DNA from 2 places in the Cupriavidus sp. 22TCCZM04-2 genome. Region 2 is predicted to be linked to the other one. Evidence: predicted binding sites of a transcription regulator. Region 2 holds the regulator's gene; the other holds the start of a gene.

Region 1 (7,641 bases), on a different contig from region 2:
AGCACCCAGTAGAAGCCGCCGTCCTTGCGCCGGTTCTTGACCACGCCCGTCCAGGGCGTACCGGCACGGACCGTCGCCCAGAGGTCGGCGAAGGCGGCGGCCGGCATATCGGGGTGGCGGATGAGGTTCTGCGGCTGGCCCATGACCTCGTCACGCCCATACCCGCTGCTGCGAAAGAACGCCTGGTTGGCGTATTGGATATTGCCCTGCGCATCGGTCCTCGTGATGATGACCTCGTCCGATGGCAATTGGTATTCGTGATCGGTGACCGGTAGATTCAATCTCATGATGCTGGTTGTCTGTGTCGTTGCAACCTTGCCCTCGACTTCTCGCGCGAAGTCGATCCATCCCGCCTACCCCCGGTGGCGGGGCCGCGACGAGTATTCACGATCGGCCGTGACAGCACGATGCGGCGCATGCCCAACATCGCTCCGGCTTGACGGCGCGCAAGCGCGGGCCATGCCTACCCCTTCCGGTGGATTGCAATCGCGCAGCCAATACCCCGCCTGGGGCGCCGGCACGCGGAAAAGAAGAAGGCCCCGGAAGCGCGGTGCTTCCGGGGCCTTTTGCTGTCTGCGCCAACCAACACCGGCGCCGCGATGAACCTTATTTCAGTGACTGCGCATACGCCTCGAGCTGCGCGATGCAAGTCCCCCAGCCTTCGAAGAATCCCATCTCCTCATGCTGGTCGCGCGTCGCCTTGTCCTTGTGCAGGACGGTGGCCACGTAGCGCGTGCCGTCGCCCTCGTCGTCCATGGTGATATAGGCGGTCATCGGCAGCCACGGGTTGTTGGCCGGGCGCCATTGCGCCACTAGCCCGGTGGTCCAGACGATGCGCGAGCGCGGCACCATGTCGAGGAAGACGCCAGGATTGTCGCTGGTTTCGCCGCCAGGGCCGTGCATCAGCGTGTGGAAGGCCCCCCCGGGCACGAAATCGAAAGCGAGGACTTCGGTGGTCCACGGCTTCGGGCACCACCATTCCTTCAGGTGGTTCGGGTCGATCCAGGCTTTCCAGACGAGATCGCGCGGCGCCTTCAGCACGCGGGAAATCGCCAGGTCGAGGTCCTGCTTACTGCTCATCTGGTTCTCCTTGGCATGCACGGGCGGCGTGCAGTAACAGAAAGGCCAGCGCGCGCGCTGGCCTTCGGGGATTCAGTGCCACGTGAGTCGGTTCCGTGTAACGCTTCCACGGATTGCTGATCCGCTTCTGCATTCACTGCCCAACACTAGCCATCGCCTATCCTGCGGCACCCCAGGACACCTCTGCAGCTTAGTACAAATTCCGCCGGACGCCAGCCGCAGGCCGCGGCCATGCCGCTCAGGTCACCGCAATGCGGTCATCGATCAGGCGGATCTGTGCGCCAGGCTTGTCTTCCATCACCTTGAGCACGCGGTTGCCCACCTGCAGCGTCACGCCGCCATGAATGCGGCGGGCGGCGTCGATCACCGCCCCCGCCGCGGGTTGCATCTGCTCGCCCAGCCTGGCGATCTTCTCCTCGAGCTCGAACAGGTCGCGCGACGATTTGAACAGCGTGGCCCGCGCCTTTTCGCGCACGTCGTCCACCGCGCGTTCCGGGTTCTTGGCAAAGAAGGCCACGAGTTGCTTGACCTTGTTCTGCTCCTCGAGCAGACGCCGGCGCCCAGCCTCGAGCGCCGCGCGCTGGGCATCCGCGTACGGGTTCACGCCGACCTGCACGATTGTGGCGGTGCCCGCGGGCGCGCCGAACACCGCCGCACGCACCGCCAGCAGCGCACGGCTGCGGCCGCCGCTGATGCTGCCTGTGCCGCTGGTCCCGCCCACGACGATGCGCTCGCCCGCAGCCACATCGCTCTGGCGGATGCCGCTTTCGACGTTGACCTCCGTGCCTGCCTCGACCACCGCGTTTTCGATGAAACGCGCCTGCACCGCACCCTGGCAGCGCACGCTGGCGCGGCTGATGGTGCCGCCCGGGTCCGCATGTCCGTGTCCGGTCTCGGCCTTGCCGATGATGCCGCCCTTGACCACGATGCTGCCGCCCGCCTCGATCGTCGCGGCTTCGATGACGCCGTCCACGACCACGTCGCCGGTAACCTTCACCGACATGCCGGTGCGGATGTCGCCCGACACCCGCAGCGTGCCATCGAACGCCACATTGCCCGAGTGCAGGTCGACGGATTCCACCTGCACCACCGGGCTGACCGCGATGCCGTGCATGCCCACCACCGGCGAGCCAGCGAGGACGGCGATCAGCAGGTCGGGATCGTTGGGATCGGCCGCGGCACCGGTCAGTCCTTCGGCAAACGGCGTGTCTTCGACGGGGTCGGCGGCCAGCGCCTTGCCAAAAACATCAACGCCGTCGCTGCCGGGCTCGGCCGGAACGCGGCGCATCAGCGGCGTGCCGGGGCTGACCAGCATCAGGTTGCCGAGTTCGCGCAGGTCCATGGGGGCGTCGTCGTCGGCCTGCGCGGGCTTGCGGGGTTGCAGCAAGTTAACGAAGCGCGCCGGCTGGCCTTGCCGCGGGGCGATGCCCGCCGCGATCTCGCGCAGTTCGCAGGCACCCTCCGCAAGGGTGGCTTCCAGGACCAGCGACTGGACCTGGGCCGTCACGCCCCGTTCGGCGACGGCACGCCGGATTTCCACCCCGGTCACGGCGCGGCCGCCTTCGGGCCGCATCAGCGTCAGGCGCACGGACAGGCGATCGTCGCTGATGTCGAGTTCGAACGCACCGTCGATCAGCGCGCCGACCGTGGCATCGATCTCGCGATCGGCTTGCTGGCACTGGCCGAGGAATTTCGCAATGGCGCGCGGGTCCAGCCGCGCCTGCTCCCAGCCATGGCTGGCCAGGCATTCCCGGAACGCGGTGTGGTCCGGAGGCAACCGGCCCGTCTCGGGTACGTAGCGTGCGCGCACCTGCTCGCCCGGCTCACTGAGCTCCAGGCGCAAACCCGACTCGTGACTCATGAGTCCCCCAAATTCGCTTTGTACAGCGGCGCCCACGCGCTGCACCTGATCCAGGCACAGTCAGTCCGGGCCGGTGCGCTCGAGCGCACGTCCGCTTGTTGTCAATCGAATACCTACGGCATCTGGAGACAAAACTTGAGGCAGGGCAAATCGGGGCTTCCATTGACGTCCCGGATGGTATGGCAGACGGGCGCTGCGTTTTCGGTAAACTGTTGGCTTCCGAGGCGTCCGCCGCCTCCCGAATCCCCGCAGTCATGGCAAATACCCACGAAATCCGTCCCGGCCAGTCGATCGAGCTGCTCAAGGAGCTCCATATCCTGACGCGCGACGGCAAGATGAACCAGGACAGCCGGCGCAAGCTCAAGCAGGTCTACCACCTGTTCCAGTTCATCGAACCGCTGCTGCAGGAGGTCAAGTCCGAGCGCGATGCCGTCACGCTGGTCGACCACGGCGCCGGCAAGTCGTACCTGGGCTTTATCCTGTACGACCTGTTCTTCAAGAGCCTGCACGACCAGTCGCACATTTTCGGCATCGAAACGCGTGAAGAACTGGTGCAGAACTCGCAGGCACTGGCCACGCGCCTTGGATTTCCAGGCATGTCGTTCCTGAACCTGTCGGTGGCCGACTCCATCACCTCGCCGGCGCTGCCAGAGACGGTCGACGTGGTCACGGCGCTGCACGCCTGCAACACGGCCACCGACGACGCCATTCGCTTCGCGCTGGCCAAGCGTGCCCGGCACATCGTGCTGGTGCCGTGCTGCCAGGCCGAGGTCGCGAGCGTGCTGCGCAAGAACAAGGGACGCCTGCTGGCCGGCAACCCGCTGACCGAGATCTGGCGCCATCCGCTGCACACGCGTGAATTCGGCAGCCAGGTGACCAATGTGCTGCGCTGCCTGCAGCTGGAGGCGCACGGCTACCAGGTCAGCGTGACCGAACTGGTCGGCTGGGAACACTCAATGAAGAACGAGCTGATCATCGCCCAGTTCAAGGACTTGCCGCGCCGCCGTCCCGCCGAGCGGCTGGACAACGTGCTCGCCACGCTGGGGCTTGAAGAAATGCGCGAGCGGTTCTTCGCCGCACCCGAGCCGGCGACGAACTAAGCGTCCGCCTGGCGCGGCGCCGCGCCATCGTCGCCGGCGTCGTCACCGTCCATCCAGCGCTGCCAACCTTCATGGCCCAGGCGGCGCATGGTCTCCATGTTGCGCTCGTAGATATCGGCCGCGTCGGGAAACGCCGCGGCGGCGCGGGCAATGCTGTCCTCGCGCAGCAGATGCAGGATCGGATACGGCGCGCGGTTGGTGTAGTTCTCGATATCGTCCGGCTCCGTCCCTTCGAACTGGTACTGCGGGTGGAAGCTCGCGATCTGCAGCATGCCTTCCAGGCGCAGGCTTTTGAGCAGGCGCTCGGCGAAGAACAGCAGGTCGTTGAAGTCGAGAAAGTCGGGCACCGCACGGGGCATGATCAGCAGCGTGGTGTCGACCTGTGCGGGGTCGGTCTCCGCCAGGAGCGTCAGCTCGCGCTCCAGCACGTCGAGCACGTCGGGGGCTTCGGTAGCTTCGCAGACCACGTAGCGGACCTGCTCCTTCACATACACGCTCTTGGCAAACGGGCAGAGATTGAGCCCGATGACCGCGCGCGCCAGCCAGTGGCGCGTGGCGGCAATGACGGCATCTTGATCGGTGACGGAAGACGGCATGGCGGCAAGACCGGGACAAAGCACCATTTTAGCGCTGCCGCAGGCTCTATAATCCGCGGCGTAGCACGCCCCTGCCATTCATTCCCGCCTTGCCATGCCGCCCACCGATACGCTTGCCGCCACGCCCACCATCCTGCCGGTTGAAGCCGCGGTGATTGGCGGCGGTCCCGCGGGGCTGATGGCGGCCGAGGTACTGGCTGCACGTGGCGTCCAGGTACACGTATTTGATGCCATGGCATCGGTGGGACGCAAATTCCTGATGGCTGGCAAGAGCGGCATGAACCTCACGCATGCCGAACCGGAACCGGCATTCCTGTCGCGCTACGGCGAACGCACCGCGCAAATCACGCCGATGCTGGCGGACTTTGGCGCGCAAGCCTTGTGCGACTGGGTACACGAACTGGGTATCGAGACCTTCGTCGGCAGCTCCGGCCGCGTCTTTCCCACCGACATGAAGGCTGCCCCGCTGCTGCGCGCGTGGCTGCACCGGCTGCGTGAAGCCGGCGTGCACTTCCATATGCGACACCGCTGGCTCGGCTGGACTGACGATGCGGCGCGCGCGCTGCGCTTTGCCACGCCGCAAGGCGAGCAGCAAGTGCGCGCCGATGCCGTGCTCCTGGCGCTGGGCGGCGCCAGCTGGGCACGGCTTGGCTCCGATGGCGCGTGGGTGCCGTTGCTCGCCCGCCATGGCGTGGATATCGCCGCGCTGCGGCCGGCGAACTGCGGTTTCGATGCCAGCTGGAGCACGATGTTTTCCGAGCGCCATGCCGGCCATCCGGTCAAGCCCGTTGCGCTGGCGGTGACCGATACGCAGGGCAACGCGCACTATCGCCAGGGCGAGTTCGTGATCAGCGCGGCCGGCATCGAAGGCAGCCTGGTGTACGCGCTGTCCGCGCCCATCCGCGACCGGATCGAGCGCGACGGCGAAGCCATCGTCTACCTGGACCTGCTGCCCGATCATGATGCGCAGCGCGTGCTGGCCGAGGTATCGCACCCGCGTGGCTCGCGCTCGCTGTCAAGCCACCTGCAGAGCCGGCTTGGCATTACCGGTGTGAAAGCCAGCCTGCTGCGCGAGTGCCTGTCGAAGGAAGCCATGCAGGACACCGCGACGCTGGCGGCATCGATCAAGGCACTGCCGCTGCGCCTGTTGCGCGCACGGCCGATCGACGAGGTCATCAGCTGCGCGGGCGGCGTGCGTTTTGAAGCGATGAACGCCAGCCTGATGCTGGACGCGCTGCCCGGCGTGTTCTGCGCGGGCGAGATGCTGGATTGGGAAGCCCCGACCGGCGGCTACCTGCTGACAGCGTGCTTCGCGAGCGGCCGCACCGCTGGCCAGGGCGCGGCGCAGTGGCTCGCCGCGCGCTGATCAGCGCCCGTTGACGATGGCCAGCGCCACGGCCTCGGCCACTTCGATGCCGTCGATCGCGGCCGAGTAGATCCCGCCCGCATAGCCGGCGCCCTCGCCGGCCGGATACAGGCCTTCCACATTCACGCTCTGATAGTCCGCCTTGCGCTCAATGCGCAGCGGCGACGACGTGCGCGTTTCCACGCCCGTCAGCACCGCATCGTGCATGGCAAAGCCGGCAATCTTCTTGTCGAGTTCCGGCAGCGCTTCGCGAATGGCGTCGATAACGTAGTCGGGCAGCGCGGTGCTGAGGTCGGTCGGGGTCACACCCGGCTTGTAGGACGGCTCGACCGAACCGAGCGAAGTCGATGCCCGGCGCGCGATGAAGTCGCCCACCAGCTGGCCCGGCGCGTTGTAGTTGCGTCCGCCCAGTTCAAAGGCGCGCTCTTCCCACTTGCGCTGGAACTCGACGCCGGCCAGCGGACCGCCGGGGTAATCCTGCGGCGTGATGCCCACCACGATGCCCGCGTTCGCGTTGCGCTCCGCGCGCTTGTACTGGCTCATGCCATTGGTCACCACGCGGCCCGGCTCCGAGGCGGCGGCCACCACGGTGCCGCCCGGGCACATGCAGAAGCTGTACACCGAACGGCCGTTGCTGCAGTGGTGCACCACCTTGTAGTCGGCCGCGCCGAGCAGCTTGTTGCCGGCGAACTTGCCGAAGCGGCTGCGGTTGATCAGTCCCTGCGGATGCTCGATGCGGAAGCCGAGCGAGAACGGCTTGGCCTCCATGAACACGCCACGCTTGTGCAGCACCTCGAAGGTGTCGCGCGCGCTGTGCCCCACCGCGAGGATGACGTGCTCTGCGGCCAGGTACTCGCCCGTGGACAGTTTCAGGCCACGCAGCTTGCCCTGATCGATATCGAGATCATCGACGCGGGTCTCGAAGCGGACCTCGCCGCCCAGCTCGCGGATCTCGGCGCGCATCTTCTCGACCATGCTCACCAGCCGGAACGTGCCGATGTGCGGACGCGCCTTGTACAGGATGTCTTCCGGCGCGCCGGCACGCACGAACTCGTTGAGCACCTTGCGGCCGTAATGCTTCGGATCCTTGATCTGGCTGTACAGCTTGCCATCCGAGAACGTGCCCGCACCGCCTTCGCCGAACTGCACGTTCGACTCCGGGTTAAGCACGCTCTTGCGCCACAGGCCGAAGGTGTCGCGGGTGCGCTCGCGCACTTCCTTGCCACGTTCCAGGATGATCGGGCGGAAGCCCATCTGCGCCAGGAGCAGACCGGCCAGCAGGCCGCACGGCCCCATGCCGATCACTACCGGACGCGGCGTATTGCCGGCATTGCCGCCCTGCGGCGCCTGCGCAACGAAGTGGTACGCCATGTCGGGCGTCACGCTCCAGTTGGGCTTGCCGGCCATGCGCTTGATGGCGGCGGGCTCGTCCTTCACCTCGATGTCGATGATGTAGGTGAGCTTGATGTCGGAGCGCTTGCGCGCGTCGTGCGCGCGGCGGAACACGGTGTATTGCACAAGCCCGTCGCCCTTCACGCCGATCTGCGCCAGCGCCCCGCGCACGGCGTGGTCGAGATCGTCTTCGGTGTGTTCGAGGGAGAGCTTGAGTTCGGAAAGGCGGAGCATGGAAACCTGCGA
Region 2 (8,960 bases):
GTTGGCCGTGGCATTGACCTTGAAGGTGTAGTCGCCGTCGGCCACAGCAGTGCCGGCGTCGTTCTTGCCGTCCCAGGCAATGTCGTGCACGCCGGCGGTCTGGCCCTTCATGTCGATGGTGCGCACCACGTTGCCGTCCTTGTCGAGCACGTTGACGGTCACGGCGTCGGCGGTGGAAGGCAGGTCGACGCCGAGCTTGCCGGCCACGCCGTCCGCGACCGATACGTGGGAACCCGGCACCATCACCGTGCGGCCGATCAGCGACGCGGAATCCATCGCGCGGCTGGCGCTGACCTGGCCGAGCAACTGGTTCAGCGTCGTGTTCATGGTCTGCATGCTGCTCACGGTGGAAATCTGCGCCAGCTGCGAGGTGAGCTGCGAGTTGTCCATCGGATTGAGCGGATCCTGGTTGTTCATCTGCGTCACGAGCATCGTGAGGAAGTTGTTCTGCAGGTCCGCCGCGCTTGCGCTGCCGCTCTTGAGGGCGTCGTTGATGCCCGAAGTGCTGCTGGTGCTGCCGGTGCCGTTAACCGAGGAGGTAGTAGTCATGTCGCGTCGAAAATTCCGTTGTCGTTACTGGCCGATGGTCAGCGTCTTGAGCATCATGTTCTTGGCGCTGTTCAGCACCTCTACGTTCGCCTGGTAGGAACGCGAGGCCGAGATCATGTTGACCATCTCCTCCACCGGGTTGACGTTGGGCATCACCACGTAGCCCTCGGCATTGGCCATGGGGTGCGTGGGGTTGTGCACCAGGCGCGGCGGAGACGGGTCTTCCATCACGCCCTGCACCTGTACGCCGCCCACGTCGCTCTGGCCGGGCGTGGGTGCCATGCCGAAGATGACCTGCTTGGCGCGGTAGGCCTGCCCGTCGGGGCTGACCACGCTATCGGCATTGGCCAGGTTGGACGCGGTCACGTTCATGCGCTGCGACTGCGCCGCCATGGCCGAGCCCGCGACGTCGAAGATATTCATTGCTGGCATGCGTCTCTCCGGCGCTTACTGCTGGATCGCAGCCAGCATGGTCTTGATCTTGGAACTGACCACGGTCAGGTTGGACTCGAAGTGCACCGAGTTGTCGGCGAACGCCACACGCTCGGTATCCATTTCGACCGTGTTGCCGTCGACGCTCGACTGCAGCGGAATGCGGTAGGCCAGGTCGGCGTCGTCGCGGGTCGGCGCCTGCGCCGGCAAGTGACGCACGGACGTGGTCGACAGCGACACGCCTTCGGGACGGTGGCCGCGCTCGATGGTCTGCGCCAGCGTGTTCGAGAAATCGAAATCGCGGGCCTTGTAGCCCGGGGTATCCGCGTGCGCGATGTTGGAGGCAATCACCGACTGCCGCTGGGTCCGCAGGCTCAGCGCTTCCTGCTGGAAGCGAAATGCCGCGTCGAGTCTGTCAATCATGTAAGCATCTCCGTTTGGAGCAACCTTCAGGCAAACGACGAAGGGCGACCTTCTTCAGGGATCGCATCTTAGGTTCACCCCTGTCACGCCAATCGGATGAATAAGGACGGGAAATCCATGCAATTCGGAGGGCTTGCCTGGCACCGCCTCCCTACAATGGGACCCGTTTCCTTGCGTGCGGCTGCGGGATGGCTGAATCTTCCCGTGGCTGCCACATCGTCCTTGCTGGGATGAAGACATGAAGAAAGTTGATCGCGCCGCCACCCGGAAGGCGCTGGCCCTGCTGGCGGGAGGCGTCCTGTCAGCCATGGCCGGCACACCCATGGCCGCGCCGGCACAAGCCGCTCCGGTCGCCGCGCAGGCGCCTAATCCGTTTCCGGAAGACCCGGTGCGCGCATCGGTGGAGCAGTTCCTGCTGCGCCAGACGGCCGGCTTGCCGGGCAAGGCCAGCGTCCAGGTGCAGCCTCCGTCAGGCGGCCGCGCGCCGGAGTGCGTGTCGCCCGATCCGTTCCTGCCGCCGGGCGCTTCCCCCTGGGGCCGCGTCTCGGTCGGCGTGCGCTGCGGCGGCGAGCGGCCCTGGATCCGCTATATGCAGGCACGCGTGTCGGTCCTGTCCGATTACTACGTCGCCGCGCACGCGCTCGGCCCCGGCGAGCCAGTGACGCCGGCCGACCTGGAGGTGCGCCAGGGCGACCTGTCCACGCTGCCCAAGGCCGTGATCACCGACCCGGCGCAGGTCGTGGGCGCCGTCACCGCGAACCGCGTCGCGGCGGGCTCGCCAATGCGCAGCGACCTGCTGAAGAAGTCGATTGCCGTGAAGTCCGGGCAGACCGTCACCGTCGCGGTAGAAGGCGACGCGTTCCAGATCAGCAGCGAAGGCAAGGTCCTGGCCGATGCGGCCATTGGCAATACCGTGCAGATCCGCCTGCGCAACGGCCAGGTCGTCAGCGGCCTGGTGCGCAGCGGCGACACCGTCGTGCTGCAATGAACCACTGAGAGTGCATCATGGGGCACTGGAATGCAGGGCTGGCCGGCGTGCGACAATGCGTGCCAATCCCTGCCGTCGGGGCGACAATCTCCTAAAGATTTCGCCGCGGCGTCCGTAATGACAAGGGAACCCAGCAAGGAACGCCCGTGAAGATCAACCATTCTCCTACGTCCAGGCCGGCCGACGCCCCGGCTGCGGACAGCCCTGTGCGGCCGCAGCCCGCGCAGAGTGCTCCCGCCGCCCCTGCGAGCGGCGTGAGCGTGAGCCCTTTGGCCGCGCAGGTCCGTGAAATCGGTAGCCGCCTGGCCAACGAATCCGACGACGACATCGACACCGCCAAGGTCGAAGAGATCCGCCAGGCTATTGCCGAGGGCCGGATCAAGATCGACCCGGGCAAGATCGCCGATGGCCTGATTGCCACGTTGCGCGAACTGGGCCAGGGCGACGTCCACTGATAACAGCCACCATGAGCCAGCCCCTGATCCAGAGCCTGCAGAAAGAAGCCGAAGCCGTGACGGCGTTCGGCCAACTGCTCACGGAAGAACGCGAAGCCCTCAAGGACGGTGATTACCAGTCCCTGAGCGGGCTGCTCACGCGCAAGGTGGCGCTGGGTCAGGCGCTTTCGCGCCAGGTCGCCGCACGCGAGGCCCAGATGGGCGCGCTCGGCCTGCGCGCCGGCCCGCAGGGCCAGTTGCTTGGCCGCAATATCGAGCCGGCCGTGGGCGATGCCTGGCGCAAGCTCATTTTCGCCGCGCGCGGCGCACGCGACAAAAACCAGATCAATGGCGCGATCGTCTCCGCGCACCTGGATCACACGCGCGAAGCCATCAACGTGCTGCGCCAGCACAGCGGCGGCGATTCCGGACTGTACGGCAAGAACGGCAAGGCCGCCGCCGGCGGCGGCGGCGTTAGCCTGGCCAGCGGCTGAAGGCGGCGGCGTTCAGTCGTCGCAATACTGCCCGAGCACGCTGAGCCCCCGCTGAGGGTTTCTGACGAACGGATTCGAACGGTCCCATGCATAACCGGCCAGCACGGCGGAGATCATGCGGCGGATATCGGGCGTTGCATCTGGATGAAAGACGAGTTTCTGGAAACTTCCCGCATACCACGCATCGACGAACGTACGGAAGCAATCGACACCTGACTTCAGGATGCGCGCATAGTCGGCCTCCCAGTCCACCGTCTCGCCCGCGAATTCGCGCACGATGCATCCGGCCGCGAGGCTTGCCGACTTGAACGCGATCGTCACGCCTGACGAGAAGACGGGATCCAGGAATTCGCCCGCGTTGCCGAGCAACGCGTAGCCATTGCCCCACAGCGATTTCACGTTTGCCGCATAGCCCGCGATATGGCGTGCTGGGGTATCCCAGACGGCATTGGCCAGCAGGCCCGCCAGGGCCGGATCCTCGTTCACCAGTGCCTGCAGCCGCTCCGTGTCACTGCCCGCATAGCCGTCAAGGAAAGCCTTCTCGGCGACCACGCCCAGTGAACAGCGGCCGTTCGAAAACGGAATGGTCCAGTACCAGACATCCACATGCCGCGGATGAATCCCGACGCGAATCTTGTTGCGGTCGAAGGTGCCCGGCATCACGCGGTCTTCGACATGCGTGAAGATGGCGCTGCGCACCGGAAAGCCGGATGGCGTTTCGAGCTGCAGCAGCCGCGGCAGGATGCGCCCGAAGCCGGAGGCATCGAGCAGGAAGCGGCTGGTGACGCGGTAGCTGTTGCAATTGGGATCGCGCACGGTCACGACCGGCTGCGCCCCCGATACGTCCACGTCAGTCACCTGGTGCCGGAAGCGGACTTCCGCGCCCTGCTTCTCCGCTTCGCGGATCAGCACATGATCGAAATCGGCCCGCTGTACCTGGTAGGTGGTTCCCCAGCCGGACGAGAATTTGTCGCGGAAATCGAAATCGACATAACGGTCGCCACGCGCAAACGCCGCGCCGTTCTTGTACTGGAACCCGGCTTCGACCACGGCCTGCAGCATGCCGGCCGCCTCGATGTATTCCATGCTCTGCGGCAACAGGCTCTCGCCAATGGAAAAACGCGGGAAGGTCTCCTTCTCGAGCACCATCACGCCAATACCCCGGCGACGCAGCAGCCCGGCTGCCACGGAGCCCGCGGGCCCGGCGCCGATGATCAGCACGTCTGCAACTTGATCTTCCATTTGATCCTCCAACGCATTCAGCCCGCACGCAGCGCATGGCAAACTGAAGCTAGTGACGAGGCGGCCCCCTCCCCACAGGAAATCGCGACCTGCGGGATCCGACGGCATCGCTACGGAAGGGATGGGCAACAAGGGGCCGCGAACACTGTCGCGAGACAGTATGACCACATGCTACCGAATGAAGGGAAACGTGGAAACAGAACAGTGCCGGTGGTGCCAGGCGGCGATATCGATGTGGGTTTGGTCGTCACACCGGCGCTGGCACGCTGTCGGTCAACGGAACCCCACGATCACCTGATTGCTCTTGCCCTGCAGCAGAGGCGCCACCGCACCCTGCCCGGGCAGCCTGAAGGCAAACACAAAGCCCTGGGTCGCGTCGTCGCCATCGAAGGCGTCGGTCTTGCCTTCAGACTGCGGCAGCATCACGCAACGCTGGGCATTGCAGAGGTAAGCCTGCAGATCCACCGGCGGTGTCGCGACAAAGCTGTAGTGCCAGCGCACCGAGGTGATGATGCCTTCGGATTGCGGCAGGTTGCCGCTTGGCAGGATCGGAGGAGAAACGGTGCGCTGGCCGCGGCCATACAGCGCCGGTCCATTGACCGATGCGCTCCAGGCATGCCGGGTGCCGGCCTCGGGCGCGGCCCACGCTGCGGTGGCGATCGCCGCCAGCACGGCCGCCATGGCATGCTGGACACCCCGTCCGATGCCAGACCGGCCGCGCATCAGAGCATGCCGCGCAATTGATTGCGCAGGCGCGTGATCGCCTGCCCGCGGATCTGGCAGACGCGCGATTCGGTCACCTCGAGCACCGCGCCGATCTCGCGCAGGTTGAGTTCCTGGTCATAGCACAGCGACAGCACGAGCTTCTCGCGCTCGGGCAGCCGGTCGATGGCGCGGATCAGCGCTTCGCGCATGCCGTTCTCCATCAGCTGCGTGAGCGGATTGCCGTCTTCGCTGACGCCAAGATGGCGGTCGAGAAAGTCTTCTTCGCCCGAGCGCTCGAAGTCTTCGTAGTGAAGGAGCTGGCAGCCATAGACCTCGTTGAGCAAGACCTGGTAGTCGTCCAGCGGCATTTCCAGTTCCTGCGCGACTTCCGAGTCGAGCGGTGCGCGGCCGAGCTTCTGTTCCAGGCCGCGCTGCGTGCGCTCGATGCGCCGCGTGAACTGGCGCAGGCTGCGCGACTGCCAGTCGTTGGCCCGCACCTCGTCAAGCATGGCGCCGCGGATACGCTGGCTGGCGTAGGTCTCGAATCGCGCGCCATGCGTATCCTCATAGCGCTTGGCCGCGTCGAGCAGGCCGATCATGCCGGCCTGGATCAGGTCATCGATCTGCACGCTGGCCGGCAGCTTGGCCGCCAGTTGCAGCGCGATGCGGCGCACCAGCTGCGCGTGGGTCTTGACCACGTCGGCCTGTTCGAGCTTTCCCTGGATCGTGTACATGGTGGAATTCTCGTGAATGCTTGCTTGCAAAGCCTGCCCGCATGGCGGGCCGGCGGGGTCAGGGGCGGGGTCGTCTTCCGTTGCGAACGGTCATGCGTTCAGGCCGCCACGGCGGATGGCGCGGCCGTGACCCGCTCTGCGCGCAACGGCCATGCGCCAATGCCACTGGCCGCCCGGCGCAATGCAATCGTGGCTGGCGCAGCCGGGTAGGCTTCCACCACGCAGCGCCCGAGCTGCACGCTGCGCGTCACCAGCGGATCGGCAGGCAGCCAGCCAGCGCTACTGATCTCGACGCCAAGGTACTGCCGCGCGGTGCGCGCGAGGTTTCCGGCAATGGCTTGCACCGCGGCGTCGGTGGCCGCCATGTTGACCACCAGGTGGAAATGCCGGCAGGCGTGCAGATGGTGCAGGCGCTTGATGCAGGCATAGGCCGCGGTGATCGAGGCCAGCTCCGGACGCATCACCACCAGCACGTTGTGCGCGGCGCCCGCCAGCGCGGAGAGCGCACCATCCGCGTCCGTCATGGCATCGATCAGCACGCTGCGAAAGCCGGACAGCGAATCCGGCCATTGCGCGACGTTCGACTGTGGCGTACCAGCCGGCAATACCGCGGCAGCGCCAGCCGGACGCGCACCGAGCGCAGCCTCCAGCGTCAGGCGGCCTGCCCGGACGTCGGCAAACGAGCCGGCGGGCTCCGCGCCGGTCAGTCTTACGGCATGGCCGGCCCGGTCCTCATCGACGAGCAGCACGCGTTCGCCTTGCATCGACAAGGCATGCACCAGGCCACAGGCAATGGTGGTCGCCCCCGCCCCCTGTCCGCTGGCCACCACGGCGATGCGGCGCGTGACGCGCGGCGCCAGCATGCGTCGCAGGCTCTCGGCCTGGTCCATCGCCAGCGTGCTCACGACGTGACTCCGGGAGCCATGAGTTCGGGCAGTCCGGACAACGAACCGGCCGGCGCCGCCACAGCGGGCCGCGCGGCACCGATGGCAGCAACGGTGTTGTCGCTTTCGAGGAGATCAACGGTGTCGGGCGTGCCATCCGACTGGCGGCCCGGATAGCTTTCCAGCACGTCCAGCAAGGCCAGCAGGCGGCCCATGCCTTCATTCAGCACCGGACCGGCCACCGCGGCGCTGCCCGGCTGGCGCGGCCCGCTGCGGCCCGCCAGGCGGGCCAGGAAGGCCGGCGCCGTAGCCGTCGGCGAATGTTCCAGGCGCAGCGCGGTCACGCCCAGCTGGAGCGCCGCCAGGCCGCCGCCGGCGGCGCTGGCGCCTTCGCCGTCTTGCGCGAAATGGTCCAGCGCATGGCGCAGCGTGCGGAACTGGACTTCGGCGTTGTCCGCCCACAGCGACCAGCGCGCGGCATGCGCGGCGTGGCCCGACAGTTGCGGATCGCACAGCAGATAGCGTGTATCGAGCAGCTCGCCCGAGACGTAGTCGACCGTCCTGGCGATCACGAGCTGGGCGTCGATGCCGCCTTCCGGCGCGCCGCGGCCGCGAACGGGGCCCTCGGGCACGCGTACCTCGGTCGTTGCCAGCCACTGTACGGCTTCTCGGCCGCGCACATTGACTTCGCCCACGGCGTGGAACGTCAGCGTTTCGGCCAGAGCGTCCAGCTTCCACGCGGTGCCACCGCAGATCACGCGCGCTGTCTTGCGCGTGGCGGCCACCCAGCGTTCGCCGGCCTGCTGCCAGCGCGTCAGCGTGGCAGCCGCCGGCAGCGCATCGACGAGATGGACGACAGGCCGGGCCGCACCGATCGTGGCGCGCAGCGTAGCGGCTTCGGCGTCAGCCTCGCCCATGGCCTGGCCAGCTCGGCCAGCCGGGGTGACCGTGGCGGCCAGCGGCATGCCGATGCGATCGCCAAGCCAAAGCGTATGCAGCATCGACTGCGGCGCGCGGCGGCCAGGTACGGGCACCTGCAGCGTGGCCGCCAGCGACAGCACGAACTGGTCGCATTCGCGGTTCACGTCGCGGCAGACGGCCTCGCGCACCTGCTGCGCCATCGGCCGCAGCGTGGGCGCGTCGGCAGCGCGCTGCTGCCAGAGCTGGCGTGCCAGTTCAAAGCCATGCTGCGCGGCATTGAGTTCGCTCACGCACTGGCCCAGCGCGTCCGCGCTGTCGGTCAGCGAACGCAGCACGTCATCGGCACCGCCCTGGCGGGCCGGTGTGTCATCCAGGCTGCCGGCCTGCCTGCGCGCGGCGTCGGCATCGGCAAACACCGAACCGCGGCGCGGCGTGAGGAAGGCGCGCTCGACCATCGTGGCGCCATTGGCGAGTTCGAGGTGTTCCGGCACGCGTTGCCCGGTCGACACGTAGAACACGGGCAGGCGGTGACGGATCACCACGTCCAGCACGGAACCGAGGTGCGTGGCTTCATCCACCTTGCTGATGATGCAGCCGTCGACGCCGCCGCCTTCCGGCACGGCGTCGTGGCGGTAGGCATGCACCACCTCGTTGAGGGTGTCGCCATGGCTGGCGCCGTTGAGCAGCAGCACGCGCTGTACCGGCGCCTGCACGCCCGCGAGCATGGCGATCTGCTCGGACAGGTTGCGGTCGCGCTGGCTCATGCCAACGGTATCGATGATCACCAGGTGCTTGTCTTTCATCGCCGCCAGCGCGAAGCGCAGGTCGGCGGCGTCCTTCACCGCATGCACGGGCACGCCCAGGATGTCGCCGTAGATGCGCAGCTGCTCGTGCGCGCCGATACGGAAACTGTCGGTGGTCAGCAGCGCCAGGCGCTCGGGGCCGTGGCGCAGCACGTAGCGCGCCGCGAGCTTGGCGGTGGTGGTGGTCTTGCCCACGCCGGTAGGCCCGATCAGCGCCAGCACGCCGCCCTGGTCGAACAAGGCCTCTTCGTTGCCGAGCACCGGCACCTTGCTGGCCAGCTCGGCGCGAATCCACGTCATGGCCGCCGGACGGTCGCAGCCTACCGGCAGCCGTGCCAGCAGCGTGCGCGC

Evidence for each region. The regulator FliA, encoded in region 2, starts transcription of late flagellar genes. The targets are predictions, from matches to a motif close to CTAAAGTTTNNNNNNNNNNNGCCGNTA.
Region 1: a site for FliA is predicted at 3,055-3,081, ahead of AC3FKG_RS06135 (DUF342 domain-containing protein). Genes of this name have one in related genera too.

The regions. Positions count from the first base shown of each region.
Region 1 covers NZ_JBYOJS010000003.1:53,744-61,384, reverse strand. The annotation lists gene AC3FKG_RS06145 (methyl-accepting chemotaxis protein) at 1-287, opposite strand, end outside; gene AC3FKG_RS06140 (SRPBCC family protein) at 607-1,080, opposite strand; gene AC3FKG_RS06135 (DUF342 domain-containing protein) at 1,319-2,941, opposite strand; gene AC3FKG_RS06130 (class I SAM-dependent methyltransferase) at 3,196-4,041, shown strand; gene AC3FKG_RS06125 (DUF1415 domain-containing protein) at 4,038-4,637, opposite strand; gene AC3FKG_RS06120 (TIGR03862 family flavoprotein) at 4,732-6,003, shown strand; gene AC3FKG_RS06115 (NAD(P)/FAD-dependent oxidoreductase) at 6,004-7,629, opposite strand.
Region 2 covers NZ_JBYOJS010000033.1:15,394-24,353, reverse strand. The annotation lists gene flgD (flagellar hook assembly protein FlgD) at 1-549, opposite strand, end outside; gene flgC (flagellar basal body rod protein FlgC) at 574-981, opposite strand; gene flgB (flagellar basal body rod protein FlgB) at 997-1,404, opposite strand; gene flgA (flagellar basal body P-ring formation chaperone FlgA) at 1,643-2,392, shown strand; gene flgM (flagellar biosynthesis anti-sigma factor FlgM) at 2,539-2,847, shown strand; gene AC3FKG_RS28830 (flagella synthesis protein FlgN) at 2,859-3,320, shown strand; gene AC3FKG_RS28825 (NAD(P)/FAD-dependent oxidoreductase) at 3,333-4,562, opposite strand; gene AC3FKG_RS28820 (flagellar protein FlhE) at 4,836-5,243, opposite strand; gene AC3FKG_RS28815 (RNA polymerase sigma factor FliA) at 5,285-6,001, opposite strand; gene AC3FKG_RS28810 (MinD/ParA family ATP-binding protein) at 6,100-6,891, opposite strand; gene flhF (flagellar biosynthesis GTPase FlhF) at 6,903-8,960, opposite strand, start outside.